DNA from 2 places in the Kineococcus mangrovi genome. Region 2 is predicted to be linked to the other one. Evidence: riboswitches for the same ligand, from Rfam matches in the RefSeq annotation. Region 2 holds a riboswitch; the other holds the start of a gene.
What was found. Region 2 has a riboswitch for thiamine pyrophosphate ahead of AB2L28_RS17055 (ECF transporter S component). Riboswitches for the same ligand answer to the same signal wherever they lie in the genome.

Region 1 (14,168 bases), on a different contig from region 2:
CGGGGTGCGGCCCGCGCGGTCGAACAGTTCCGCTCCGAGTTCGCGTTCGAGGGCGCGGACCTGGCTCGACAGCGGTGGCTGGGCCATGTGCAGCGCGCGGGCGGCGGCCGTGAACGACTGCTGCTCGGCGACCGCGACGAAGTACTCGAGCCGGCGCAGGGTCACGGCCCCATACTCCCGGAGTACCGGACCGCTCTGCAACGGATGTTGGACGTATGGGTGGGGGGAGGGTCAGGCTGGGGCCGTGGCTCACCCCGAGGCGTTCGTCTACGACGCCGTCCGCACCCCCTTCGGCAAGTTCGGGGGTGCGCTCGCGCAGACCCGCCCCGACGACCTGGCCGCCGCCGTCGTCCGCGCCACCCTCGACCGTTCCCCGCAGCTGGCCGCCGAGGCCGTCGACGAGGTGGTCCTGGGCCTGGCCAACGGCGCCGGGGAGGACAACCGCAACGTCGCCCGCATGGCCGTCCTGCTCGCCGGGATGCCGACCTCGGTGCCCGGCAGCACCGTCAACCGGCTCTGCGGGTCCGGCCTCGACGCGCTGTTCACCGGCTCCCGCGCCCTGGAGACCGGGGACGCGCAGGTCGTGCTGACCGGCGGCGTGGAGTCGATGTCGCGGGCCCCGTGGGTGCTGCCCAAACCCTCCCGCGCCTTCCCCGCCGGTGACGTCACCGCGGTGTCCACCACGCTCGGCTGGCGGCTGGTGAACCCGCGGATGCCGACGGAGTGGACGGTCAGCCTCGGCGCCGCCAACGAGCTGCTGCAACGGAAGTTCGGCATCTCCCGCACGCGTCAGGACGAGTTCGCGGTCCGCTCGCACGAACGGGCCGCAGCGGCGTGGGCCGACGGGTTCTACGACGACCTCGTCGTCCCGGTCGGGGGCCGCGACGGCGAGGTGACCGGGGACGAGGGGATCCGTCCCGGGACGACGGTCGAACGCCTCGCCGGGCTGCAGCCCGCGTTCGACCCCCAGGGGACCATCACGGCCGGGAACGCCTCGCCGTTGTCCGACGGGGCCTCCGCCGTGCTGCTCGGGACCGCGGAGGCGGCGGCCACGATCGGGCACGACCCGCTGGCCCGCGTCGCCGGCCGCGGGACGTTCGCCCTGGACCCGCAGGACTTCGGGTTCGCCCCCGTCCAGGCGGGCGACCGCGCGCTGGCCCGGGCCGGGATCGGCTGGGACGCCGTGGGGGCCGTGGAGCTCAACGAGGCGTTCGCGGTGCAGTCGCTCGCCTGCGTCGACGCCTGGGGCGTCGACCCCGGGATCGTCAACACCCGCGGCGGGGCGATCGCCCTGGGGCACCCGCTGGGGGCCTCGGGGGGACGGGTCGTGGGGACCCTCGCGGCGCGGCTGCGGGCCGAGCGGGTGCGCTGGGGCGTGGCCGCCATCTGCATCGGCGTCGGGCAGGGGCTCGCCGTCGTCCTGGAGAACACCGACGCGCAGGAGGCGGGAGTCCGTTGAGCCGCACCCGGTTCCTCGACGACGCCGACGCGGCGGTCGCCGGTGTGGTCGACGGGTCCACCGTCCTCATCGGGGGGTTCGGTGCGGCCGGGCAACCCGTCGAACTCATCGACGCCCTGCTGCGGCAGGGCGCGAGGGACCTCACGGTCGTCAACAACAACGCCGGGAACGGGGACGTCGGCCTCGCCGCCCTGCTGGCGGCCGGGCGCGTGCGCAAGATCGTCTGCTCGTTCCCGCGGCAGAGCGACTCGTGGGTCTTCGACGAGCTGTACCGGGCCGGCCGGATCGAACTGGAACTGGTGCCGCAGGGCACGCTGGCCGAACGGCTGCGGGCCGCCGGGGCCGGCATCGGGGCGTTCTACTGCCCGACCGGCGCCGGCACGCCGCTGGCCGAGGGGAAGGAGACCCGCGTGATCGACGGGCGCGAGCACCTGCTGGAGTTCCCGATCCACGGGGACGTGGCGCTCGTCAAGGCGCACCTCGCCGACGAGTTCGGGAACCTCGTGTACCGCAAGACGGCCCGGAACTTCGGCCCGGTCATGGCGGCGGCCGCGCGCACGAGCGTCGTGCAGGTCTCCGACGTCGTGCCGACCGGTGGGCTGGACCCGGAGGTCGTCGTGACACCGGCGATCCACGTCGACCGCGTCGTGCGCGTGGGGGTGGCGGCGTGAACCTCGAACGCACCGTCGAGCACACCGACCGCGGGCCGCTGTCGAAGGACGAGCTCGCCGCGCGCGTGGCCCGGGACATCCCCGACGGCGCGTACGTGAACCTCGGCATCGGCCGGCCGACCCTCGTCGCCGACCACCTGACCCCGGAGTCCGGGGTCGTCCTGCACACCGAGAACGGGATGCTCGGCATGGGCCGGGCGGCCGTCGGGGACGAGATCGACCCCGACCTCGTCAACGCCGGGAAGATCCCCGTGGTCGAGACCCCGGGGGCCTCGTACTTCCACCACGCCGACAGCTTCGCCATGATGCGCGGCGGTCACCTCGACGTCTGCGTCCTCGGCGCCTACCAGGTCGCCGTCAACGGCGACCTCGCCAACTGGCACACCGGCGCCCCCGACGCGATCCCGGCGGTCGGCGGGGCGATGGACCTGGCGACGGGGGCGAAGGCCGTGTTCGTCGTCATGCCGCTGCTCGGGCGCGACAGCTCCCCCAAGCTCGTCCCGACCTGCACCTACCCCCTCACCGGGGTGCGGTGCGTGTCACGGATCTACAGCGAGGACGCCGTCGTGTCCCTGGCCGGCGGTGAGGCCGTCGTGGAGGAGACGTGGGGGACGACCGTCGCCGAGCTGCGCGAGCGGCTGCCCGGCCTGGTGCTGCGGGAGCGCTGAATCAGCTCGGCGAGCGGAGCAGGTCGCGCAACCCCGCCAGCAACGCCGCCAGGCCCAGCTCGAACGCCGCCCGTGCCGTGTCCCCCGCCGGCCGGGCGGCGTTGGCCGTCGTGAACCCCGGGGCGCTGGGGGCGAGGTCGCCCGGGTCGAAGATGTCCGCGGGGGCCTGGGTGTCCAGGGCCGAGCCGAGCGCGAACGACTCCACGGCCACGACGACGTTCGTCACGAGGTGCGCGGGCCAGCCCGCCGACAGCAACCCGGAACTCACCCGTTCGTACATCGCGACGGTGTGGGGGGCGCTGCGCACCGGTGTCACCGCCATCACCGGGACGAGCGCGGGGTGGCGCTCGTAGGCGTCGCGGTAGGACCGGGCCCACGCCGCCAGGGCCTCCTCCCACGGCAGCCGGCCGAACCCCGAGCAGTCGATGCCCCGGTTGACGGCGTCCTGGACCGCGCGCAGCACGTCCTGCTTGGTGGCGACGTGGTTGTAGAGGGCGCTGGGGGCCACCCCGAGACGGCGGGCGAGCGCCGCCATCGTCAGGCCGTCCTGGCCCCGCTCCTCCAGGAGGGCGACGGCCGCCGCGGTGATGCCGTCCGTGGTGAGGACCGGGCTGCTGGGGCGTCCACGACCCCGGCGCGGGGCGGGGGAGGCGGCGGCGGGCACGGGGCCCATCTTGAACCACGCCCTTGACACGGGCCCGGTGCGACCTCTTAATGAAGCCTGTTCACTTCCAGGCAGTCACCGTCGATCCGGACCCGGGAGGTCCCGTGAATCCCCGAGAGCTGACCGCGGACGTGGTGGTCGTCGGCGCCGGACCGGCCGGGCTGAACGCCGCCCGCCACCTCGCCGCCGCCGGGCACGACGTCGTCGTCCTGGAGGCGCGCGACCGCGTGGGCGGTCGCACCTGGACCGACGAGCGCGGCGGGGTGACCCTGGAGATCGGCGGCCAGTGGGTCTCCCCGGACCAGACCGAGCTGCTCGGCCTGCTCGACGAGCTGGGCATGGAGACGTACCCCCGCTACCGCGACGGGGAGAACGTCCACGTCGGCGCCGACGGGGTCCGCCGCCGCTACCGCGGCGACACGTTCCCCGTCCCGGACTCCACCGCCAAGGAGATCGCCCGGCTCACCGAGCTCGTGGACGACCTCGTGGCCGCCGTCGGGGCCACTGAGCCCTGGGCGCACCCGCGGGCCCGCGAGCTCGACACGATCTCCTTCGGGGACTGGTTGCGCCGGCAGTCCGACGACGAGGAGGCGTGCACGACGATCGCGCTGTTCATCGCCGGCGCCATGCTCACCAAGCCCGCGCACGCGTTCTCGACGCTGCAGGCCGTCCTCATGGCCGCCTCGGCCGGGTCCTTCACGAACCTCACCGACGAGTGCTTCATCCTCGACCGCCGCGTCGTCGGCGGGATGCAGTCGGTGTCCGAACGACTGGCCGCCGAGCTCGGCGACCGGGTCCACCTCGCCACCCCGGTCCGCACGGTCCGGCACGGGGACGGGGGTGTCGTCGTGGAGTCCGACCGCGTCACCGTCCGCGCCCAGCGCGTCGTGGTGGCCGTCCCGCCGCCGCTGTTCTCCCGCATCAGCTACGACCCGCCGCTGCCGCGACGTCAGCACCAGATGCACCAGCACCTGTCGATGGGCCTGGTCATCAAGGTGCACGCCACGTACGCGAGGCCGTTCTGGCGGCACGACGGCCTGTCCGGCACCGGGTTCGGCACCTCCACGCTCGTGCAGGAGGTGTACGACAACACGATCCACGGCGACGACCGCGGAACCCTCGTCGCGTTCGTGGCCGACGAGAAGGCCGACGCGGTGTTCGCGCTGCCCGAGGCCGAGCGCCGGGCGGAGATCCTCGCCTCGATCGCGCAGTTCCTCGGCGAGCAGGCCCTGGAGCCGATCGCCTACTACGAGTCCGACTGGGCCAGCGAGGAGTGGACGCGCGGCGCCTACGCCGCCAGCTTCGACCTCGGCGGCCTCGCCCGCTACGGCGCCGACCAGCGCACGCCCGTCGGCCGCATCCACTGGGCGTGCTCGGACCTGGCCGCCGAGGGGTACCAGCACGTCGACGGCGCCCTGCGCTCCGGCCGGGCCGCCGCCGCCGACATCACCGCGGCCCTCGCGTGAGCACCGACGGGAGCGACGGGGACCGGCCCCGGTACGTCGTCGCCTACGACGGCGGCGACCGCGGCCGCGACGCCCTGCGCTGGTCGGCCGTCCTGGCCCGCTCGCTCGACGTCGGCCTCGACGTCGTGGTCGTCGTCCGCAGCGACGACCCGTTCAGCGGCGCCTACCCGCCCGTCGGGGACGTCACCGGCGTCATCGCCGAGCAGGCCCGCGGCTGGGCCGACGAGGCGCTCGCGGCCATCGGTCCCGGCGTCGACGTGCGCGCCGACGTCCGCACCGCCGGGTCCGTCGCGGAAGGACTGCTCGACGCGGCCACGCAGACGGGTGCGGCCGCCGTCGTCGTCGGCGCCGACGGGGGAGTCAACCCGCTCGGCGTCGGATCGATCGCCCGGGCGCTGCTGCACGCCTCGCCCGTGCCCGTCGTCCTCGTGCCCCGGCGCGAGACCCCCGAACGGGTGGACCACCTCTACGTCGCGGTGGGCACCCGCCCCGGAGCGGCCGCGGTCCTGACCGAGGCGTGGCAGGCTGCGTCCAGGACCGGCCTTCCCCTGCACGTCGTGAACCTCGTCGACGTGGACGAGAGCTCCGGGGCGGACCAGGACGCGACGGCCAGGGTGCAGGCGCTGGTCCAGGACGTGCGGACGCGCTCGGCGGCCGCGCAGGTGAGCGTGGAGATGGGGCGAGGACGCACCGTGGCAGAAGCAGTGGGTTCCATCGACTGGGCGGCAGGCGGTCTGCTGGTCCTCGGGTCCTCCCGGTTGGCGGCGGGCCGGCAGACGTTCCTCGGGCCGACGGCCGCGCGCATCCTGCGCCACGTCCCCGTCCCCGTCGTGGTCGTGCCGCGCGAGGCGCCGGGGAGCCGGTCGTGACCGCGGCGGCCGAGGGCGGGACCCGGGAGACCCGCGAGGCCAAGGGCCTCGGCGGTGGTCAGGTCGGCCTGCTCGGCGCCGTCGTCATCGGCGTCTCGACGATCGCCCCCGCGTACACCCTCACCGGGGCCCTGGGACCGACGGCCTCGGCCGTCGGCGACCACCTGCCCGCGATCTTCATCGTGGGTTTCGTCCCCATGCTCCTCGTCGCCCTGGGGTACCGGGCGCTGAACTCGGCCATGCCCGACGCCGGCACGACGTTCACCTGGGGGTCACGGGCGTTCGGCCCCTGGATCGGCTGGATGGGCGGGTGGGGCCTGCTCGCCGCGACCATCCTCGTCCTGTCCAACCTCGCCGGCATCGCCGTCGACTTCTTCTACCTCATGCTCTCCCAGCTCACCGGGAACGACGGTATCGCCGACCTCGCGGCGAACGTCCCCGTCAACGTCGCCACCTGCCTGGTGTTCATGGCACTGGCCTGCTGGGTGTCCTACCGCGGTCTCGAGGCGACCAAGGTCGTCCAGTACGTGCTCGTGGGTTTCCAGTTCCTCATCCTCGGGTGGTTCGCGGTCGCCGCGTTCTCCCGGGTCGCGGGCGGGTCGGCCCCCGCCGGTCTCAACATCGATCCCGGCTGGTTCAACCCGCTCGGCGTCGAGTCGTTCTCCGCGTTCGCCGCGGGGATCTCCCTGTCCGTGTTCATCTACTGGGGGTGGGACGTCGTCCTGACGATGAACGAGGAGACGCAGGGCGAACGGACCACCCCCGGCCGGGCCGCGCTGTCGACCATCGCCGTCATCGTCGTCCTCTACCTCACCATCGCCCTCGCCGTCCTGTCGTTCTCCGGCACCGGCGACGGCGAGCTGGGCATGGGCAACGCCGACATCCAGGAGAACATCTTCGCGGCGCTCGCCGGTCCGGTCATGGGGCCCTTCGCGGTCCTCATGTCGCTGTGCGTCCTGGCCTCCTCCGCGGCCTCCCTGCAGTCCACCTTCATCTCCCCGGCCCGGACCATGCTGGCCATGGGGCACTACGGCGCGCTGCCCCCGCAGTACGCCCGGGTGAGCCGGCGGTTCCAGTCACCCGGTCACGCGACCGTCGTGGCCGCCGTCGTCGCCTCGGCCTTCTACGCCGTGATGCGCGTGGTGTCGGTGAACGTCCTGTCCGACACCATCACCGCCCTCGGGATGATGGTCTGCTTCTACTACGGGGTCACCGCCCTGGCCTGCGTCTGGTACTTCCGGGGCAGTTGGGGCGGGAACGCCAAGGCGTTCCTCACGACGTTCCTCGCACCCCTGGTCGGCGGGTTGCTGCTCCTCGTCTTCTTCGTGCAGACGGCCGTGGACTCGATGGACCCCTCCTACGGGTCCGGGTCGGAGATCGGCGGCGTCGGGCTCGTCTTCATCCTCGGGGTCGGTGTCCTGGGTCTCGGCCTGGTCGTCATGGCGGTGCAGTACGCACGCAGGCCCGGGTTCTTCCGCGGGGAGTCCATCACCGTGGGACGCAGCACGACCGACGCCTGAGCCGGGTCAGCGTTCGCAGGACCGCAGGGAGTTCCCGAAGGGGTCGAGGACGGTCGTCGTCGGGCCACCCGGCGCGTCGTCCTCGACCCCCGGGAACTGCCGGGGGTCCAACCGCGGCGAGAGTTCGCGGCGCAGTTCGCGGACGTCCCGGACGGGCACCCACACGGCCGTCCCCGGGGTGCCGTCGCCGCAGTGCTCGGACAGGTCGAGCTCCGCGTCGTCGCGGCGGACTCGGGCGTACAGCGGCAGGTCGGGTTCGAACCGGTGTTCCCACAGGCACGTGAACCCCAGCACCGCGGTGTAGAACTCGAGCGCCGCGGCGCCGTCCTGGACGCGCAGCACGGGGACGGGGGCACCGAGCTGACCCGCCGGTCCGGTGGCGGAGGCGGTCGCGGTGTTCCAGTCGCGGAACCCCGCCTGGTGGGCGAGGAGTTCCAACGCCGCCGAGTGGTTCACGTCCAGCCCGAGCGCGGCGAGGTCGCGGCGCAGGGTGCGGACGGCGGTCTTGGCCGAGACCGTGAAGTTCTGGTCCATCGCGATCCGTTCCAGCCTGGTGCCCCGGGTGCCCGCGCCGCCGGGGGAGCGACGTGTTCACCGGAGTGCGGGCGGCAGGCCACGTCGGGCCGTGAACAGGTTGGCGCCGGGCCCGTCCGGGGGTCGAGGCTGGCGCGATGACGGACACCACCTGCCACCTGTCCCTCTCCCTCGACGGCTACGTGGCCGGGCCGGACCAGAGCCTGGCGGACCCGCTGGGTCGCGGCGTGGACATCGCCGGCGGAGCGTCCACCGCGCGGCAGGTGCGGGGTGACCTCGTGCTCGACGACCGGGGACGGGGTGACCTCGTGCCCGACCCTGGGACGGGGGCTCATCCGCGGGGAGGGGCGCCGTCGGCGGCCACCAGCTCGACCTCGAACCCCGCGTCGTCCTCCAGGTAGGCCGCGTGGTGGTCCGGACCGCCCGCGTGGGGGTGGCGGTCGGGGAACAGCAGCCGCCACCCGTGCCGCGGCGCCTCGGCCGCCAGGGCGTCGACCTCGTCGGGGGTGCCGGCCCACAGGGCGAGGTGGTTCATCCCGCTGCGGCAGCGGTCGGTGCGGCCGCGGACGTGGTCGGCACCGGACTCCAGCACGACGTACGCCGTGCCGAGGGACCAGGTGCACCCGGTGGCCCAGTCGTCGGTGCGGGTCCAGCCGAGGCGGGTGAGCAGCCAGGGCCACGGGCCGTCGGCCGCCGTGGCGTCGTCGCGCCACAGCTCGAGGTGGTGCAGGTGTCCTCGGTCCACGTCGCGATCCTGCCCGAACGCGCGAGAGCCCCCGTCCGGTGCGGACGGGGGCTCTCGCGGTGGGACGTCAGAAGGCGGCGGGGTCCGTCCCGGCGCGCACGCCCTGGCGCTGCGGCGCGGACTGCTCCTGCGCCTGCTGCTGCTGCTGGGCCTCCACGGCCTGGGCGTACTGCTGCTTCACCTGGTCCATGTCCAGCGCGCGGACCTGCTCGATCAGCTGCTCCAGCGCCGGGGCCGGCAGGGCGCCGGGCTGACCGAAGACCGGGATGCCGTCGCGGTAGGCGACCAGCGTCGGGATCGACGTGATGCCGTAGCGGGCGGCGAGCTGCTGCTGGTCCTCGGTGTCCACCTTGGTGAAGGTGATGTCCCCGTGCTGCTCGGAGGCCTGCTCGAACACGGGTGCGAACTGCTTGCACGGCCCGCACCAGTCGGCCCAGAAGTCGATGAGGACGATCCCGTCCTTCACGGCCTCGTCGTGCGTCTCCAGGGTCAGTGCCTGAGTGCTCATGCCCCTCCTCAACCACGCGGGGTCGCCAGACCTTCCCGGCCTGCGACAGTGGATCCGTGCCCCGCCGTCCCGCCTCCAGCCGCCTCGTCCGGGTCCTCGTCACCGTGCTCGCCCTCGCCGTCATCGCGGTCGCGGCCGACCTGGCCGCCCGCGCCTGGGCGACCGACCGGGTCGCCGCGCAGCTGCGCACCGAGTACGGGCTGACGCAGGACCCGCAGGTCGGTGTCGCCGGTGGCTCCTTCCTGTGGCAGGTCGCCCGCGGGAGCTTCGAGGACGTGACGGTGACGGTGCCCCGGTTGACGACCGAGGACGACCTCGTCGTCCGCGACCTGCGCGTCCGGCTGCCCGAGGTCCACGTCCCGACGAGCGTGCTCACCGGGGGTGCGGGGACGGTCGACGTCGCCGGCGGCACCGTCCGGGCCGAGGTGGCCTACGCCGACCTCGCGCAGCAGGCCTCCGTCGGCGGGCTCGACGTGACCCTCACCCGGGACGGCGACGCCGTCCGGGCGGGCACCACCGTCCGCGTCTTCGGGCTCGGCGTCGACCTGTCGGTGTCGGGGCGGCCCGTCCTGGACGGGTCCGACGTGCAGCTGCAACCCGTGCGCGCCGAGGTGGCCGGGGCCTCGGTGCCCCTGGGCCGGGCCGACCAGCTGCTCCGGGCGGCCGGCTTCGACGGGTTCTCCTTCCCCCTGGAGGGGATCCCCCCGCAGGTGCGGCTGGAGGACCTGCAGGTCGCCGACGAGGGGCTCGTCGTCGACGGGACCGTCACCCCCAGCGCGGTGCGCGTGGGCTGAAGCTGGGACAGTCGAGGTCCACCCGGACCTCGAGGAGGAGCCTCCGTGCCTGCCGCCAGCCCACCCGTCAGCGTGCTCGACCTCTCCCCGGTCCTGCCCGTCGTCGTCGTCGAGGACGTCACCACGGCCGTCCCGCTGGCCCGGGCGCTGCTCGCCGGCGGCGTCGGCGTCGTCGAGCTGACCCTGCGCACCCCCGCCGCGCTCGACGCCGTGCGGGCCGTCGCCGTCGAGGTGCCCGAGATCGTGCTCGGGGTCGGGACCTGCACCTCGGCCGACGACGTCGCCCGCGCCGTCGACGCCGGGGCGCAGTTCCTCGTCAGCCCCGGCACGACCCGCTCGATCGTCCAGGCCGCCCGCGACCGCGACGTCCCGCTGCTGCCCGGTGTGGCGACCGTCTCGGAGGCCCTCGCGGCGCTGGAGCTCGGGGTCCACGACCTGAAGTTCTTCCCCGCCCAGCAGTCCGGAGGAGCTCCCTTCCTGGCGGCGCTGCGCACGGTCCTGCCGCAGGTGCGGTTCTGCCCGACCGGGGGCGTCTCGCCGGCGAACGCGGGGGAGTACCTGGCCCTGTCGAACGTCGGCTGCGTCGGCGGCAGCTGGCTCACCCCGGCCGACGCCCTGGCCGCCGGGGACTTCGCGCGCGTCGAGGAACTGGCCCGCGCCGCGGTGGCGCTGCGCGTGGCAGGATCGCCGACGTGAGCCCCACCACGTACACCGCAGACGCTGCACGGTACGAGTCGATGCCCTACCGCCGCTGCGGACGCAGCGGCCTGGAACTCCCGGCGCTCTCGCTCGGGTTCTGGCACAACTTCGGCGACGACAAGCCGTTCCAGACCCAGCGCGACATCGCGCGCCGCGCGTTCGACCTGGGCATCACCCACTTCGACCTCGCGAACAACTACGGACCGCCCTACGGCGCTGCCGAGACGAACTTCGGACGGTTGTTCCGCGAGGACTTCAAGCCCTACCGCGACGAACTCGTCGTCTCCTCCAAGGCCGGCTGGGACATGTGGCCCGGGCCGTACGGGGACCGCGGGTCGCGCAAGTACCTGACCGCCTCCCTGGACCAGTCGCTGCAGCGCACGGGCCTGGACCACGTCGACATCTTCTACCACCACCGCCCGGACCCGGACACCCCGCTGGAGGAGACGATGGGTGCGCTCGACGCCATCGTCCGCTCGGGCAAGGCGCTCCACGTCGGGATCTCCTCCTACGGGCCCGAACGCACGCTGCAGGCCTCGCGCGTCCTGCGCGAACTCGGCACCCCGCTGCTCATCCACCAGCCGTCCTACTCGATGTTCAACCGGTGGATCGAGTCCGGGCTGCTGGACGTCCTGGAGTCCGAGGGCGTCGGCTGCATCCCGTTCACCGCGCTCGCGCAGGGGTTGCTGACCAACCGCTACCTCGACGGGATCCCCGAGGACTCCCGTGCGGCGCAGGGCAAGTCGCTCGACCCGTCGATCCTGGGCGAGGAGACGCTGCGGCGCATCCGCGGGTTGCAGGAGATCGCCTCCGGGCGGGGGCAGACGCTCGCGCAGCTCGCCCTGGCCTGGACGCTGCGCGACCGTCGCGTGACGACCACGCTCATCGGCGCCAGCTCGGTGCAGCAGGTCGAGGACAACGTCGCCGCCGTGCAGAACCTCGAGTTCAGCGACGACGAGCTGACGGCCATCGAGGAGTTCGCCGTCGACTCCGGCGTCGACCTGTGGGCCGGCGTCCGCGAGGGCGGCGAGGCCTGACGGACCGCTGACCCCGGCCCGGGCGGGCCGGGGTCAGCGCAGTTCCGCGGTGCTCCTGCGCCGCCCCGCCGTCACCGGCACGAGCGCGATGACGATCCCGACCGCGGCGAGGACGCCGTGCAGGGTCGTGACCGGCCAGGCCAGGTTCAGGGCCGTGTCGCCGGACCCGTCGCTGGAGGCGCCCCAGGCGAAGAGGCCGGCGCCGGCGAGGAAGAGCACGATCCCGTAGCCGCGCGCCCGGCGTCGTCCCGTGCGGGCGAGGATCCCCAGGGCCCCCAGCACGAGGTGGACGGTGCTGGAGAGCGGGTTCACCGAGAACCCGATGACCTGCTGCTCCTGCGTCCCGCCCGTCCAGTCCGAGAACCCGGACACCGCGAAACCGGCCACCCCCAGGACCACGAGCAGGACGCCCACGACGAGCGAGAGGTGCTGGCCGGCGGTCGTGCGCGGCTGCACCGACAGGTCCGATCCCGACAGGTTCAGGCTCATGCGGTGGGGCTACCCCGCGGGGCCGGGGGCAAACGGATGACGTGCCGGCGGGGTGTAGCGTTCCCCGCGACACGGGGTGCTGCGTGCGGATCGCGCAGCTGAGATCACACCCGTCGCACCTGATTCAGGTAATGCTGACGAAGGGATGTCGCGGCATGGCAGCCGTTTCCACGCTGGTGTCCGCCCAGGACGTCGCCCGGGCCCGCGAAGCCGTGGTCCAGGGCGCGCCCCTGGTCCAGTGCCTCACCAACTCGGTGGTCCAGACGATCACCGCGAACGCCCTCCTCGCCGTCGGCGCCGCCCCCGCGATGGTCGACAACGTCCAGGAGGCGGCTGCGTTCGCCACCGTCGCCTCCGCCGTCCTCGTCAACGTCGGGACGCTCGACGAGACGAAGGCGCAGGCGATGGCGCTGGCGGCGGGTTCTGCCCGCGAGCACGGCCGGCCGTGGGTCCTGGACCCGGTCGCCGTGGGCGGGCTGGAGTTCCGGACGAGGATCGCGCGGGACCTGCTGGCGCACGCCCCGACCGTGGTGCGGGCCAACGCCTCCGAGGTGCTCGGCCTGGCCGGGGCGGGTGCCGGTGGACGGGGGGTCGACGCCACCCACGGGACCGAGGACGCCGTCGAGGCGGCCCGCGGGCTCAGCGGTCGCACCGGTGGGGTCGTGGCCGTCTCCGGCCCGGTCGACGTCCTCATCCACGGCGAGCGGGTGGTCCGCGTCCTCGGCGGGCACGCCCTGCTGACCCGCACGACGGGGGCGGGGTGCTCCCTCGGGGCGCTCGTCGCCGCCTACGCAGCGGCCGAACCCGACCCCCTCGTCGCGGCGGCCGCCGCCCACCTGCACGTCGCCGTCGCCGCCGAACGCGCCGCGGCGCGGGCGGACCGGCCCGGCGCGTTCGCGACCGCGTGGATCGACGAGCTCGACGCCGTCGGCCCCCGTGAGCTGCGCGACGGCGCCGGGCGCCTCGCGTGAGGGCCCCGTTCCGGCCCACCCTCTACCTCGTCACCGACACCGCCCGGTGCGGTGACCGCGGCGTCCCGGCCGTCGTCCGCGCGGCCGTCGCCGGCGGGGTCGACGCCGTCCAGGTGCGGGCGAAGGAGGGCTCGGACCGCGAGCGCCTCGCGCTGGTCCTCGCCGTGCGGGAGGCGTTGCGGGGCACCGGGGTCCCGCTGCTCGTGAACGACGCCGTGGACGTCGCGCTCGTCGCCGGGGCCGACGGGGTGCACCTGGGGCAGAGCGACCTGCCGGCCGCGGAGGTGCGGCGGATCGCACCGGACCTGCTCCTGGGGTTGTCGGTGTCCACCCCGGAACAGGCCGCCGCGGTGGACCCCGCGGTCGTCGACCACCTCGGGGTCGGGCCCGTGCGGGAGACCGCGACGAAACCGGACGCGGCCGCCGCCCTCGGCGCCGACGGGGTGGCGGCGGTCGTCGCGGCGGCGCCCGTGCCGTGCGTGGCGATCGGCGGCATCCACCCGGACAACCTGGACTCGTTGCGCGCCACGGGGATCACCGGGTTCTGCGTGGTCTCGGAGATCTGCGGGGCGGCCGACCCGGAACGGGCGGCGCGGGAGCTGCGGGCCCAGTGGGGCCGGTCGTGAGCGCGCGCGTCGACGTCCCGGTGGCCTTGACGATCGCCGGCAGCGACTCCGGGGGCGGGGCCGGCGTCCAGGCCGACCTCAAGACGTTCGCGGCGCACGGCGTCTTCGGGGCGAGCGTGCTGACGGCGCTGACGGCGCAGAACACCCGCGGCGTCCACGGGGTGCACGTCGTGCCCGCCGCGTTCGTCACCGAGCAGCTCGACGCCGTCCTGTCCGACATCGCCGTGCACGCCACGAAGATCGGGATGCTGGCCGACGCGCGGGTCGTGGCCGCCGTCGCGGACGCCGTGGCCGGCGGGGCGGGGGGACCCGTGGTCCTGGACCCGGTGATGGTCGCCACGAGCGGGGACCGGCTGCTGGACCCGGCCGCCGTCGCGGCCGTCCGCGAGGACCTGCTGCCGATCGTCGACCTCGTCACCCCGAACGTGCCCGAGGCGGCCGTCCTGCT
Region 2 (14,168 bases):
CTGCCGCGGACGCTGGAGGACCTCTCGGACGTCAACGCGGCCGTGGAGGCCGCCGTCTGCGACGGCCGGTCGTGAGACCCCCGGCGGGTGTCGGTGCCGGAAACGGCCTCTAGGGTGGGGGCACCCGACGGGGTCGTCGGGCGACGACGGGAGGAAACGTGCGCGTCCTGTTCATCGGTGGCACCGGAACCATCAGCTCCGCCTGTGCCGACCTCGCCGTCCGGCGGGGGATCGACCTGACCGTCCTCAACCGCGGCTCCGGCCGACGCCGGCTGCCCGAGGGGGTGACGACCCTGACGGCCGACGGCCGCGATCCCGCCGCCGTGCGGGACGCGGTGGGGGACGAGACGTTCGACGTCGTCGTCGACTTCGTGGCGTTCACCCCCGAGCACGTCGCCGCGGACGTCGAGCAGTTCCGCGGGCGCACCGGGCAGTTCGTGTTCATCTCCAGCGCCAGCGCCTACGCGAAACCGGTGGGGCACCTGCCCATCACGGAGTCGACGCCGCTGCGGAACCCGTTCTGGCAGTACTCCAGGGACAAGATCGCCTGCGAGGAGCTGCTCACCCGGGAGTGGCGGGAGAACGGGTTCCCGGCGGTGCTGGTGCGGCCCAGCCACACCTACGACCGCACGATGGTCCCGCTCGACGACGGCTGGACGGCGGTCGACCGGATGCGGCGGGGCAAACCGGTCGTCGTGCACGGGGACGGCACCTCCACGTGGGTCCTGACGCACACCACCGACTTCGCGCAGGGTTTCGTCCCGCTGCTCGGCGAACCGGCCGTGACCGGGGAAGCCGTGCACATCACCTCCGACGAGGTGCTGACGTGGGACGGGATCGCCCGTCGCCTCGCCACGGCGGCCGGCGTCCAGGACCCGCAGCTCGTGCACGTGCCCAGCGACGTCATCGCGCGGGAGGCGCCCGACCGGGGGCCGGGCCTGCTGGGCGACAAGGCGCACTCGGTGGTGTTCGACAACAGCGTGCTCAAGCGGCTGGTCCCGGGTTTCGCGGCGACGACGAGCTTCGCGCAGGGCGCGCAGGAGATCGTCGCCCACCACGACGCCCACCCGGACCTGCAGGTCGTCGACCCCGACGTCGACGCCCGGCAGGACCGGCTCGTGGAGCGGTTCGGCTGAGGCTCAGCCGGGGGGTCAGCCCTTGAAGGCGTCCTTGACGTGCTCGCCGCGCTGCTTCAGGTCGGCGGCCGCCTGGTCCTTCTGGCCCTCGGCGCGCAGTTCGCTGTCGTCCGTGGCGCCGCCGGCGGCCTCCTTGGCCCGGCCGGAGACGTCCTGGGCGGCGTTCTTGATCTTGTCGGTGGCGCTCATGTTCACCCTCCTCGGTGACCGGGGGTCTCCCGGTGCGGTCCCACTGCAGCACCACTGCCGCGGGACCGCACCCGGGACGCCGCCGGGTGGGGTCGCCTCACCGCACCCCACGACCCCGTGAACGCGTCAGGAGTACTTCTCGACCTCGCCGTCGGTGCCCGGGCCGAGACCGGGGGGCAGTTCGCCGAAGCTGTTGCGGTACCAGACCGCCGCCTGCCGCTCCACCAGCAGCCGCGTGATGCCGATGACGGCGCCGGAGGCCAGCGCCCACACCACCGCCTCGCGCCACGCCACGTCCGGGTCCTCGGGGTTCTCCGGCGGCGGCGACTTCGTCACCGCGACCCAGACCTTCTTCGTGACGCGCCTCGCGACCGCGGTCGCGAGGATGCCGGCGCCGGGCCCGGCGAACTTCCAGACGATCGAGCTCATGGTCACGCACCCTGCCCTACAGCAGACCCAGGAGCCAGCCCAGCACCGGTGTCAGCGCGGCGGCGCTGCCGGCGAGCACCGCCAGCACGACCACCAGCGTCAGGAGCTTGACCGCCCGCGACGGCCCACCGTCCGGTCCCCGCATCATCCGCAGCACCGGGCCATCCTCCCCGCACCGTCGAACGCCGTGCCGGGGTACCCTCGCCGGGCAACGACAGGGGAGCGCCGTGGGGCGCTGAGAGTGCGGGGATCCGCAGACCCTCGAACCTGATCCGGTTCACACCGGCGTAGGGAGTCGGGACGTCCTCGACGTGCGACCGCCGTGGTCGCCCGTCCCCCTCCTGGGACCAGGAGGAACCACCGTGAGCACCACGCTCAACCGTTCGCGCGCCGCGCACCGCTGGCGCACCGTCGACCTGCTCACCGCCGCCGTCCTCGGCGTCGCCTTCGGCGTCGTGTTCTGGGGCTGGGGCATCCTCTACACCTCGCTCACCCCGCTGTTCGCCGCCGTCCCGTTCGTGCAGAGCATCCTGTCCGGCGTCTGGCTGCTGCCCGCGGTCGTGGCGGCGCTCGTCGTCCGCCGACCGGGGGCGGCGCTGCTCGCCGAGATGACGGCCGCCTCCGTCGAGGCGCTCATGGGCAGCCACTGGTCCACCGGGGTGCTCGTCTCCGGCGCGATCCAGGGCATCGGGGTGGAGCTGGCGGTGGCGCTGTTCGCCTGGCGCCGGTTCGGCCCCGCCGTCGCCGTGCTCGCCGGCGTGCTCGCCGCCGTCCTGGAGGGCGTGTACGAGCTGTTCGCCTACTACGCCGGCGCCTGGACCCTCGGGTTCCAGGTCCTGTACGTGGCCTGCTTCGCCGTCTCCGGCGCTCTCGTCGCGGGCCTGGGGGGCTGGGCCCTCGTCCGGTCGCTGGCCCGCACCGGTGCCCTCTCGGCGTTCCCCGCCGGGCGCGAGCACCGCGGCTGACCGGCGCTCGGCCGTGCCCGACCTCGCGCTGCGCGGGCTGACCGTCACCACCCCCGCCGGCCGCACGCTGGTCCGCGACGTCGACCTCGACGTCGCGACCGGCGAGCGGGTCCTGCTCGCCGGGCCCAGCGGCGCGGGCAAGTCGACCGTGCTGCGGGCCCTGGCCGGGCTGCTCGAAGAGGACGTCGAGGCCCGCGGCGACGTCCGCCTCGACGGCCGGGAGGCGCTCGCGGGGGAGGTCGGGCTGCTCGTGCAGGACCCCCTCGACGCCCTCGTGGCCGAGACCGCGGGCCGGGACACCGCGTTCGGCCCGGAGAACGCCGGCCTGGACCGGCCCGGCACCTGGCGGCGGGTGGCCCGCGCGCACGCGGCCGCCCGGTACCCCGCCGGCCGCGACCGGGAGGTGCGGACGCTGTCGGGCGGTGAGCGCCAGCGGCTCGCCCTGGCCGGGACGCTGGCCGCCGACCCGGCCGTCCTGCTCCTGGACGAACCGACCTCCATGCTCGATGCGCCCACCGCGGCCGCCGTGCGCGCGGCCGTCCTGGACGCGGCCGGCCGGGACCGCGGCCTCCTCGTCGTCGACCACGACGTCGCCGGCTGGGCCCCCCACGTCGACCGGGTCGTCGTCCTCGGTGCCGGTGGCGACGTCGTGCACGACGGGCCGGCCGCCGCCGCGGGGCGGTCCCCCACCGGGACGGGCGACCTGTGGTGGCCCGGGGTCGCGGCCCCCACCCCGCTCGACGTCCCGGCCGGGCTGCTCACCCCCGCCCTGGACCCGGGGGGCGGGGACGTCCTGCACGGGGAGGGCCTGGGGCTCGTGCGCACCCGCCGCGGCCTGCGACCCCGGCCACCGGCCACCGTCCTGAGCGGGGTGGACGTCGCCCTCCCGACCGGTGCGCTCACCCCCGTCACCGGCGACAGCGGGGCAGGCAAGTCGAGCCTGCTCGCCCTCCTGGCCGGTCTGGCCGCCCCCACGTCGGGGCGGTTGCTCGCCGCGCCGGCGCTCGCGGGCCGACGCGGGCGGCGGGCCCCGCACACCTGGACGTCCCGGGAGCTGGCCGCCCGGGCGGGCTGGGTCCCGCAGTTCCCCGAGCACACCTTCGTCGCCGCGACCGTGCGGGCCGAGGTCGCCGTCACCGCCATCGTCCTGGGCCGCGACACCGGCCGCGGGGAGGCGCTGCTGGAGCTGCTGGGCCTGTCCGGCCTCGCCGACGCCCACCCCTTCCGGCTGTCCGGCGGGGAGCAGCGCCGGCTCGCGCTGGCCGGTGCCCTGGCCGCGGGCCCCGCCCTCGTCGTGGCCGACGAACCGACCGTCGGGCAGGACCGGGGGACCTGGGCGGTCGTGGCCGGGTTGCTGGCCGCGGCGGTGCGGGACGGTGCCGCCGTGGCCGTCGGCACCCACGACGGCCCGCTGCTCGGGGCGCTGGGGCCGCGCGCGGGGACGGCGGTCCGGCTGCACCGCGGCGTCCCCGCGGAGGTGGCCGCGTGAGGCGCGGGGGGCGCGACGGTGTCCACACCTCTGTGCACAGCACTGTGGACGACCCTGTGGGAACCGCCGTGCAGCGTGTGGGCGAGGGTGTGGGCGCAGCTGTGGACGACGGGGTGCCGACCACCGCCGCGCAACGCCGGGGCGCGGGCCCCGGGCCCGTCGTCCGGCACTGCGGCCCGTTGCCCCTGCTGGCCGTCGCCGTGCTGTGCGCCGCCGGTGCCTTCGCCGTCCGGGACTGGTGGCAGGCCGCCGGAGCCCTTGCCGTGCAGGCGCTCTGCCTGCCGCTGGTCGTCGGCGACGTGCGGGCCGCGGTGCGGCGACTGCTGCCGCTCGCCCTGGCGGCGCTGTCCGTGGGCTGGTCCACCGTCCTCGCCGGTGACAGCGCCGATCCCCTGTGGACGGCGCTCACCGCCGCCCTGCGCCTCGTCGTCCTCGTCCTGCCCGGTGCCCTGCTGCTCGGCTGGCTCGACGCCGCCGAGGTCGGCGACCACCTCGCCCAGCGCCTGCGCGTGCCGGGCCGCGTCGTCGTCGCCGTCGTCGTCGCGCTCGGCAGGCTCGACGCCCTCGTCGACTCCTGGGACCAGGTCGCCGCCGCGCGGCGCGTGCGCGGTCTGGGCCCCGGGCGCGGTCCCGCCGGCCGGGTCCGCTGGGCCGCCTCCACGTCCTTCGGCCTGCTCGTCGACGCCGTGCGCGGCGCGGGCCGCGTCTCGCTGGCGATGGACGCGCGCGGGTTCGCCGGTGAGGGCGCCGGCCGGCGCAGCTGGGCCCTGCCCGCCCCGTGGCGGCGGGCCGACACCGTCCTGCTGCTGGCCGGGACCGCCGTCGCGGCGGTGCCGCTGCTGCTGCGGGTGGGGGGTGCGTTCCTCACGTCCACGAGCTGACGGGTGACCTACCGCGCGCCGCGGCCGACGGACAGGCTGACCGCAGGGCCCGTGCCGTGCGGTGCCGCTCGGGGGAGGGCAGGGGGTCGGGCAGCGTGGCGGGACGCAGCGCACCGGTGCCGGACGGCGTGGGGGACGCCGCCGGGCCGGTCGCGGTGCCGGGGGACCGGCACCGGTCTGCGCCCGCGATCACGGCGCTCGGCGTCCACGTGCGGTCCGGGCCCCCCTTCCCGGGGGACGGGACCGTCACGCTGCTGGAGGGCGTCGACCTCGACGTGCGCCCCGGTGAGGTGCTCGCCGTGGTCGGGCGGCGCGGGGCCGGCACGTCCACGCTGCTGTCCGTCCTGTCGGGCCGCACCCGCCCCAGCGAGGGCGTCGTCCGCGTCCTGGGACGGGACCCGGCCGGCGGGGCCGGCGACGACGACCTGGCGACCCTGCCCTCGCACGCGGCCCTGTTCGACCACCTCACCGTCGAGGAGACGCTGTCGCTGTGGGCCGGTCTGCGCAGCCGGCCGGGGGCCGAGACCGGTGAGCTGCTCGACCTGGCGGGCCTGACCGGGGCCGCGCACCGGCTCGTCCGCGGCCTCGACCACGGCCACCGGCAGCGTGTGCAGCTGGCGGTGACGTTCGCCGGTGCGGCACCGGTCGTCGTGTGCGACGAACCCGTCGGAGGGGCCGCCCCGGGGACGGGGGCCGCGCTGGCCGCCCTCCTGCGCCGGCACCGCGCCGGCGGCGGGACCGCCGTCGTCGCGGGCGGACGACCCGAGGTCCTCGAGACGGCCGACGGGACGGCGCTGCTGGCCGCCTGCGACCGCGTCGGCGTCCTGCGCCGGGGCCGGCTCGTCGTCGCGGCCCCCGCCCGCGACGTCGTGGACCGCTTCGCCTCCCACGGCGGGGTCAGCGCCCTCGTCGGCGACGCCGGTGAGGCCAGCTCCCTCGCCGCCACCCTGCCCGGCGCCACCTTCCAGCGCGTGGGGGAGCTGACCCGCGTCGACGTCCCCGACGTCGCCCCGGAACGGTGGTGGGCGCTGACGGCCGCGCTGACCACCCTGCGGGAGGTGCGGCACCACGACGCCACGCTCGCCGACGCCGTCCGCCGGGCCACCGCCGACCGGCGCCCCGCCGACGTCCGGCCCCCGGACCCCCGGGGAACCCCGTGAGCCTGGCCCGGACGACCGGGCACGACGCCCGTCCCGACCCGCCCGCCCCCTCCCCGCGCCGGCGCTGCCCCGGCAGGCTCTCCCCGGCCGGTGCGGCGCTCCGCGAGTCGCTGCGGGACCGGCCGCTGCTGGCCCAGGCGGTGCTCACCCCGCTCCTCGTGCTCGTCCTGGCCCTCCTCCTGGGGCGGTTCGCCGCCTCCGAGGACCCCCGCGTCGTGCAGGTCGCCGGCACCCCGCCCGCCGCCACCACCGTCGAGCGGGCCCTCGCCTCCGCCGGGGAGGAGGTCGGCCGGCCGACCGGCGCGGGCGGCTCCACCGCCGTCCCCGGTGCCCCCGGCCCCGGTGTCGACGCCACCGTCAGCGTGCCCGCCGGCGGCCCCGTCCTCGTGCGGGTAGCCCCCACCGCGACGTGGGAGGTCGCGGACCTCGTCGAGACGGTCCAGGGCGCCCTGCCCGGTCGCACCGTCCACGTCGTCGGTCCCGACGGCCGCGCCACCCACGGCCTCGACGGTCAGCTGCTGCCCGCGGTGCTCGTCCTGACCGCCGTCGTCCTCGCGCTGCCCGGCACCGCCGGCCGCGTCCGGGCCTGGCGGCGCCGCGGGACGCTCGGGCTGGTCACGGGCACCACGACCGTCCGCGGGGTGCGCGCGGCGCGGCTCGCCGGTGCCCTGCTGCCCTCGCGGTTGCTGCTGGTCGTGCCCGCCGTCGTCGTCCTCACCGCCGCCGACCTGCCCGGCGCCAGGACCCTCGCACTGCTCGTCCTGCTCGCCGCGACCGGGACCGCCGCCGGCACCGCCGTCGGCGCCCTGGCCGGCGGGCTGCTGCGGACCGGCGGCGAGACCGGCCCGGTGCTGTGGGTCCTCGCCGTCCTCGTCGGGTTGTTCGGCGGGGTGCTGCTGCCGGCGTCCGTGCTGCCGCCCGCCGCCGACGCCGTCCTGCGCCTCACCCCGACCGCGTGGTTCGCCGACGGGGTGCGGGCGGCGCTCGCCGGCGGCCCCGCGGCTCCGGCGCTGCTCGCCGCGGCGGGTTTGACGGCCGTCTCCGTCGCGGCGTGGGCCGCTCTCGCGGGGATCTGCGCGCGGACGGCGCGGCGCTGACGGGTGGGCCCCGACAGCCGGTCGACCGACCGTGAGGAACGCACCCGCGAACGGTGAGCGGCGCACTGCCGCCGCGGCGTGGTGGGGGACAGGCTCGCCACGTCCGCACCGACCGGCAGTTCCCAGGGGGTTCTCGTGAACGTGACCACCGAACGCGTCAGCACCGGACCCGGACCGCGCACCGGGTTGGACGCCGAACTCGACCGTCTCCTCGCCGCGGCCCCCTCGGACCCGGTGCGCCGGCGGACGACCCCGCCCCCGCTGGCCAGCCCGTTATGCCTGTGCTGGCCCGCCGAGACCGACGAGTGAGCCGACCGTGACGAACGGCCCTCGCGGACTCGCGCCGCGAGGGCCGTGGCGTCTGCTGCGCGACCCCGGCGGGGGTTTCCTGCTCGACGACGACGAGGGGCGGGTCCGGGTTCCGGACCGCCCCGCCCACGTGCTGGAACTGCTGCGCGACCGCGGTGGTCTCGCGACCGAGGAACTGCTGGGCGATCTCGGGGTCCGCCCCGACGAGGTGGCGGACCTGGCCGTGGAACTGGCCGACCTCGTGCGCAGCGGTGTCCTCGTCCGCACCCCCGGCGGTCCCCGCCCGACCGTCGCCGTGGAGGGGATCGGCCGCAGCGCCACCGCGGAACTGCGCACCGTCCTCACCGCCCCCGGGAGCCCGAGCGCCGGTACCACCGCAGGGACCGCCGACCTCGTCGTCCTCACCTGCGACGACCACGCCGACCCGCGGTTGCCCGACCGGCTGACGGAGGTGGCCGGCCGGTCCGCCGTGCTGCTGGTCCGCTGGGGTGCCGGGAGGTGTTGGATCGGTCCGCTCATCGCCGCGGGTCGAGGGCACCGTCCCGTGGGTGCCTGCCCCTCGTGCCTCGTGGAGGCGTTGCGGGGCAACGTCGAACCGGACCTCGCCGGGGCCGCCCACCCCGTCGGAACCGGCGGTGCCGTCCTGCGCGCCGCTGCGGTCGGCGCGGTCGCTGCGGTGGTCGACGGCATCCTCGAGGAGTTCGCCGGTCCCGGTTCGGCACCGGTGCCCGCCCCCTCGACCCCGTGGCGCGCCGGCATCCGGGAACTGCGCCTGCGTGCGGCCGAGGTGGTGGTCCACCCCGTCCTGCCCTGCGCCGGCTCGAGCGCGACCACCTCGACCACCGAGGTCGACCTCGTCCGCCGGCTCGACGGTTTCGTGTCCGGGCTGACGGGTTTCCTCGACCGGCCGCGGGTGCGGCGCTCGGCGGCGGGGCGGTTCCTGGCGACGACCACCCACCCCCTCCGGGCACCGTCCGCGGGCGCCGGCGCGCACGGGCGCCGGGCGACGGCGTTCGGGGCGGGCCGGACGGACGGTGAGGCCGTCACCGCGTGCCTCGGTGAGGCCGTCGAACGTTTCAGCACCACGTGGCGCCCCGATCCGGACGCCGTCGTCACGACGGCGACCGCGTTGCGGGCCGCGGGTTCGCGGGTCCTCCTCCCGGGATCGGCCGGGAACGGGGCGTGGCGGGACGAGGAGGCGACGGAGTTCCGTCGCGTGCGCGCGGTTCCCGACGGGTCCTGGACCGGCGCCTGGGTCCCGGCCGCGGCCGTGACGTTCGGTCACCCGCACCAGTGGGCGGTCGCGGCGGCCCGGCCGGACTCGACGGGGTGCGCCGCGGGCCGGGACACGGCCGACGCCGTCCGCCGCGGGTTGGCCGAACTCGTCGAACGCGACGCCGTCGCCGCCTGGTGGTGGTCCCGGGAACCACGACCGGGCGCCGCCCACCCCGACCCCGGCGGCATCACCGCCGACCTCGCCGCGCACGGCCGCCGCGGGTGGTTCCTCGACCTCACCCACCGCGCCGGGATCCCCACCGCCGTCGCCGTCTCGGTGCTGCCCGACGGCACCGGTGCGACGCTCGGTTTCGGCGCGGCACCGACCCCGGCCGAGGCGGTCGTGCGCGCGGGGGAGGAACTGCTGCAGGTCCTCGGCTGCCTGGAGTTCGGTGACGAGCTGGGCCTGACGGGGGCGGGGTCCCCCGCCTGGCAGGGGCAGCACGTGGAGGACCACCCGCACCTGCTCCCGCACGGGCGGCCCCGCACCACCCCCGTCCCCGGCGGCCCGGACGTCCTGGTGGACTGGAACTCCCGGCTCGCCGCCGCCGGTTGCGAGGTGGGTTTCGTCGACCTCACGCACCCGCGGCTGGCGGTTCCCGTCGTCCGCGTCGTGAGCCCGCAGTTGCGGCCGTGGCGCCGGCCGGCGGGTGCCGCCGTCCCCGTCGACGTGAACCCCTGGGACCTGCCGGTCTGAGCGTTCCGCGGGAGGTTCGGCGGGACACGGTGTCGGGATACGGTGTCGGGCGTGCGTCCCCCCACCGTTGCCCGCACCCGGAGGGCACGGGTGCGCCGCGTCCTGCCGGTGGGGGGAACCGTGACGCGCCGGTTGCAGGCGCTGGCCGTGGTGCTGTTCCTCCTGTGCGCCCTGGGGTTGTCCGTCTCGGTGGTCGGGGACGTGCGCTCGGGGCGGATCGCGTGGGTCCGGCCGGACTCGCCCTCGACCGTGACGCTCGCCCTCGCCGCGGTCGGCGTCAGCGCGGTGACGGCGGGTGCCGTCACCGTCGCCGTGCTGCGCCGCACGCTGTCGCGGTCCGGCGTGCGGTCCCGGGGTTCGGCGCTGCTGGCGCTGGCGGCGGTCGCCTACCTCCCCGCGCTCCTCCTGGGGTCCGGCTGGCTGGCCTGGTCGGCGGTGACGGCCTGCTTCGTGCTGGAACTCCTGTCGGCCCGACCGGCCCTCGTCCTCACCTCGACCGGGCTGGTCCTCCAGGTGGCCCTGACCCGGACCGCGGGGGCGGAGTGGGGCACGTCGGTGTTCGCGGGCGTCAGCTACGTCGCGACGTCCGTGCTGCTGTTCCTCGTCCTGCGGTGCGTGAACACCTACCGCGAACTGGAACTGGCGCGTGCGGAGCTCGCGCACGCCGAGGTGCTCGCCGAGCGGGTGCGGGTCTCCCGCGACCTGCACGACCTGCTGGGGCGCAACCTGGCCGCGATCTCCCTGAAGGTCGAGCTCGCCCGCCGGCACCAGCGCGGCGGGCGCGGCGAGGCGCTGGCCGGGGAGCTCGACGAGGTCCTGGGGCTGAGCCACGCGGCCGCCGCCGACCTGCGTGCCCTCGTGGCCGGGTACCGGGTGCTGACGGTGCGGACCGAGCTCGCGGCCGCCGTGCGCCTGCTCACGGACGCGGGGGTGCGCTGCGAGGTGGACGCCGCTCTGGACGGGGACCTGGAGGCCGATCTCGGAGCGGCCGACGACGTCGTGGCGTGGGTCCTGCGGGAGGCGGCCACCAACGTCGTCAAGCACGCCGACGCGACGTGGTGCACGGTCTCCGTGGGGCCGGCGGCCGACGGTCCGTCCCGGGTCGTCGACCTGGTGGTGGAGAACGACGGCGCCGCCACGGCCACCGGCGGGGGCGACGGGACGGGCCTGCTCGGGGCGCGCGAACGGGTGCGCGTCGTCGGCGGGGCGCTGGAGGTCTCGGTGCGCCGGGAGGTGTTCCGGTTGGAGTGCCGCGTGCCGGTGGGTGTGCTCGCCCGTGCTCAGGAGGAGGGGGAACCGCTGTGATCAGGCTGCTCGTCGCGGAGGACATGCACATCGTGCGGTCCGCGCTCGTCGCGCTGCTGGACGGGGAGGACGACCTCGAGGTCGTCGCGTCCGTGGCCCGGGGGGACCAGGTCCTCGACGCGCTGGGCTCGGCCGCCGTGGACGTGGCCGTCCTGGACCTGGAGATGCCCGGCGGCGACGGGGTGTCCGTGGCCGCCCGGATCCGCCGGGAGGCGCCCGGGACCAAGGTCATCATCCTCACGGCGCTCGGCCGGCCCGCCGCCGTGCGCGGCGCGCTCGCCGCGGGTGTCGACGGGTTCGTGCTGAAGAACGCGCCGGTGGAGGACCTCGTCGACGGCATCCGCCGGGTCGCCGCCGGCGGACGGGTCCTGCACCCCGAGCTCGCCGCGGCCGCCGTCCAGCGCGGCGACTCCCCGCTGACCCAGCGCGAGGCGGGGGTCCTGTCCCTCGTCGCCGAGGGCTGCACGGTGCGGGAGGCGGCGCAGCGGCTGTCGCTGTCGGAGGGGACGGTCCGGAACTACCTGTCGATGGTCGTCGACAAGCTGCACGCCCGGAGCCGGACGGACGCCGTCAACATCGCGCAGGGCAACGGCTGGATCTGAACCTACTGCCGTTAGGTTCTCGCCTGTGTACGCTAGGAACCGTGTCCCGCCCTCCCCTGTCCACCTCTGCGGTCGTCCTGCGCGCCGCGCAGCTCGCCGACGCCGACGGTCTGGGTGCGGTCACGCTCGCGGCCGTGGCCCGCTCGCTGGGCGTGCGGACGCCGAGCCTCTACAGCCACGTCCGCGACCTGGCCGCCCTGCGTGACGGCGTCACCGTCCTCGCCCTCGACGAACTCGCCGACCGCGTGGCCGACGCCGTGGTGGGCCGGTCCGGTGGTGAGGCGCTGGCGGGTTTCGCCGCGGCGCACCGGTCCTACGCGCACGAGCACCCCGGCCGCTGGGAGGCGCTGCACCGGCGGGCCGGACCGGCTGCGGTGCAGGCGCCCGCGGCGGGCCGGGTCGTCCGGCTCACCGAGGCGGTGCTGCTCGGCTACCCCGTCCCGCCGGCCGACCGCGTGCACGCCACCCGGTTCCTCGGCGCCACCCTCAGCGGTTTCCTCGACCTCGAACGCCTCGGCAGCTTCGACCACAGCTCCCCGGCGCCGGTGCAGTCCTGGCGCGAACTGCTGCGCTCGCTGCACCTCGTCCTGTCGCACTGGTCCACGCGCGACCCGATCCCCCCGCAGGAGTCCTCGTGATGCACGCCCTGACCCCCGAGCTGTTCCACGGTGCGCTGGAGGTCCAGCCGACCGATCGCGGGGTGCGGCCGCACCGGTTGCCGCCCGCCGTTCGGACGCGGGACGCCGACGCGCAACTGCTGTCCGCCCAGGCGCAACCCTCGGGCGTCCGGGTCGTGGTGGCGACCACCGCCCGGCGCCTGGACCTCGGGGTGCACGCCACGCGCCAGGCCCTCGGTGGTGCGCAACGGCTCCGCGGGGCGGTCGACGTCCTCGTCGACGGGGAACTCCTCACCACCCACGTCCTGGCCGGCGGCGACCTCGTGGACGTCGACCTGCGGACGGGGACGGTGACGACGACGCGCGGACCCGGCGACCACGTCGTCGTCGACGACCTGCCCGGCGGGGACAAGGTGGTGGAGTTCTGGCTGCCGCACCTCGAACAGGTCGACGTCACGGGTCTGAGCGCCGACGCGCCGGTGGGTCCGGTGGCCCTGCCCGGACCGCTCTGGGTCCACCACGGCAGTTCCCTCAGCCACGGTTCCAACGCGTCGAGCCCCACCCGCACGTGGCCGGCGATCGCCGCGCGGGCGGCGGGGGTGCGGTTGCAGAACCTGGGGTTCGGCGGCAGCGCCCTGGTCGACCCGTTCCTGGCCCGCGTCGTGCGGGACCTGCCCGCCGACCTGGTCAGCGTCAAGCTCGGCATCAACGTCGTGGGTGCCGACGCCATGCGGCGCAGGACGTTCGTCGCGGCCGTCCACGGGTTCCTCGACACCGTGCGGGACGGGCACCCCACGACGCCGCTGCTGCTCCTGTCCCCGCTGCACTGCGCGCTGCACGAGGACACCCCGGGGCCGGGGTCCCTCGACCCCGAGGCGCTGGGTCGTGGCGAGCTGAGGTTCACGGCGACGGGCCGGCCCGGGGACACCGCAGGTGGGCGGCTCACGCTGCGGGTCGTGCGGGACGCGCTGCGCGAGGTCGTCGCCGCCCGCGCCGACGACCCCCACCTGCACCACCTCGACGGACTCGACCTGTTCGGCGAGGCCGACGAGCGCGAGCACCCGCTGCCCGACGCCCTGCACCTGGACACCGCGGCGCACTCCCTCGTCGGGCGCCGGTTCACCGACCTCGCCTTCGGTGCCGGGGGCCCGTTCGCCGGCGCTGCACCCGGCCGGTGACCCCGGGAACACATCCGGCCCGTCACTGGTTGAGCCCATCAGACTCAAGTTCACGGAGTCTCGGCTTGACAGATCCGAGGCGGTCCGCGAACTTGAGTGGAGAACGCTCAACAGCTCCACTTCGCTCGGGAGGGCATCCACCATGGCACGTGCGGTCGGCATCGACCTCGGGACCACCAACTCCGTCGTCTCCGTCCTCGAGGGCGGCGAGCCGACGGTCATCGCCAACGCCGAGGGTGGGCGCACCACGCCCTCCGTCGTCGCCTTCGCCAAGAACGGTGAGGTGCTGGTCGGCGAGATCGCCAAGCGCCAGGCCGTCACCAACGTCGACCGCACGATCCGGTCCGTGAAGCGCCACGTCGGCACCGACTGGACCGTCGAGATCGACGACAAGAAGTACACTCCGCAGGAGATCAGCGCCCGCATCCTGCAGAAGCTCAAGCGCGACGCCGAGAGCTACCTCGGCGAGACCGTCACCGACGCCGTCATCACCGTCCCGGCGTACTTCTCCGACGCGCAGCGCCAGGCCACCAAGGAGGCCGGCGAGATCGCGGGGATGAACGTCCTGCGCATCATCAACGAGCCGACCGCGGCGGCCCTCGCCTACGGGCTGGAGAAGGGCAAGGAGGACGAGCTCATCCTCGTCTTCGACCTCGGCGGCGGGACGTTCGACGTGTCCCTGCTCGAGGTCGGCAAGGACGACGACGGGTTCTCCACCATCCAGGTCCGCGCGACCTCCGGTGACAACCACCTCGGTGGTGACGACTGGGACCAGCGCGTCGTCGACCACCTGCTCAAGAAGGTCCAGGGGTCCTACGGGATCGACCTGTCCAAGGACA

Region 1: linked by a shared signal. The riboswitch ahead of thiM (hydroxyethylthiazole kinase) and the one ahead of AB2L28_RS17055 (ECF transporter S component) in region 2 are both predicted to bind thiamine pyrophosphate.

What each region holds. Positions count from the first base shown of each region.
Region 1 is NZ_JBGGTQ010000002.1:206,428-220,595, reverse strand. Features, by position in the region: gene AB2L28_RS04130 (LysR family transcriptional regulator) at 1-165, opposite strand, end outside; gene AB2L28_RS04125 (thiolase family protein) at 245-1,459, shown strand; gene AB2L28_RS04120 (3-oxoacid CoA-transferase subunit A) at 1,456-2,130, shown strand; gene AB2L28_RS04115 (3-oxoacid CoA-transferase subunit B) at 2,127-2,798, shown strand; gene AB2L28_RS04110 (TetR/AcrR family transcriptional regulator) at 2,800-3,471, opposite strand; gene AB2L28_RS04105 (flavin monoamine oxidase family protein) at 3,567-4,928, shown strand; gene AB2L28_RS04100 (universal stress protein) at 4,925-5,797, shown strand; gene AB2L28_RS04095 (APC family permease) at 5,794-7,317, shown strand; gene AB2L28_RS04090 (glyoxalase superfamily protein) at 7,324-7,851, opposite strand; partial or broken gene AB2L28_RS04085 (dihydrofolate reductase family protein) at 7,989-8,093, shown strand; gene AB2L28_RS04080 (VOC family protein) at 8,183-8,596, opposite strand; gene trxA (thioredoxin) at 8,664-9,104, opposite strand; gene AB2L28_RS04070 (LmeA family phospholipid-binding protein) at 9,161-9,898, shown strand; gene eda (bifunctional 4-hydroxy-2-oxoglutarate aldolase/2-dehydro-3-deoxy-phosphogluconate aldolase) at 9,944-10,594, shown strand; gene mgrA (L-glyceraldehyde 3-phosphate reductase) at 10,636-11,634, shown strand; gene AB2L28_RS04055 (DUF4383 domain-containing protein) at 11,668-12,123, opposite strand; TPP riboswitch at 12,186-12,286, shown strand; gene thiM (hydroxyethylthiazole kinase) at 12,279-13,094, shown strand; gene thiE (thiamine phosphate synthase) at 13,091-13,720, shown strand; gene thiD (bifunctional hydroxymethylpyrimidine kinase/phosphomethylpyrimidine kinase) at 13,717-14,168, shown strand, end outside.
Region 2 is NZ_JBGGTQ010000008.1:196,185-210,352, forward strand. Features, by position in the region: gene AB2L28_RS17030 (serine hydrolase domain-containing protein) at 1-75, shown strand, start outside; gene AB2L28_RS17035 (SDR family oxidoreductase) at 159-1,136, shown strand; gene AB2L28_RS17040 (CsbD family protein) at 1,152-1,325, opposite strand; gene AB2L28_RS17045 (DUF4235 domain-containing protein) at 1,452-1,754, opposite strand; gene AB2L28_RS17050 (hypothetical protein) at 1,771-1,911, opposite strand; TPP riboswitch at 1,961-2,065, shown strand; gene AB2L28_RS17055 (ECF transporter S component) at 2,117-2,719, shown strand; gene AB2L28_RS17060 (ATP-binding cassette domain-containing protein) at 2,733-4,208, shown strand; gene AB2L28_RS17065 (energy-coupling factor transporter transmembrane component T family protein) at 4,322-5,089, shown strand; gene AB2L28_RS17070 (ATP-binding cassette domain-containing protein) at 5,185-6,249, shown strand; gene AB2L28_RS17075 (hypothetical protein) at 6,246-7,346, shown strand; gene AB2L28_RS17080 (hypothetical protein) at 7,482-7,655, shown strand; gene AB2L28_RS17085 (YcaO-like family protein) at 7,663-9,627, shown strand; gene AB2L28_RS17090 (sensor histidine kinase) at 9,679-10,932, shown strand; gene AB2L28_RS17095 (response regulator transcription factor) at 10,929-11,534, shown strand; gene AB2L28_RS17100 (TetR/AcrR family transcriptional regulator) at 11,576-12,172, shown strand; gene AB2L28_RS17105 (GDSL-type esterase/lipase family protein) at 12,172-13,329, shown strand; gene dnaK (molecular chaperone DnaK) at 13,472-14,168, shown strand, end outside.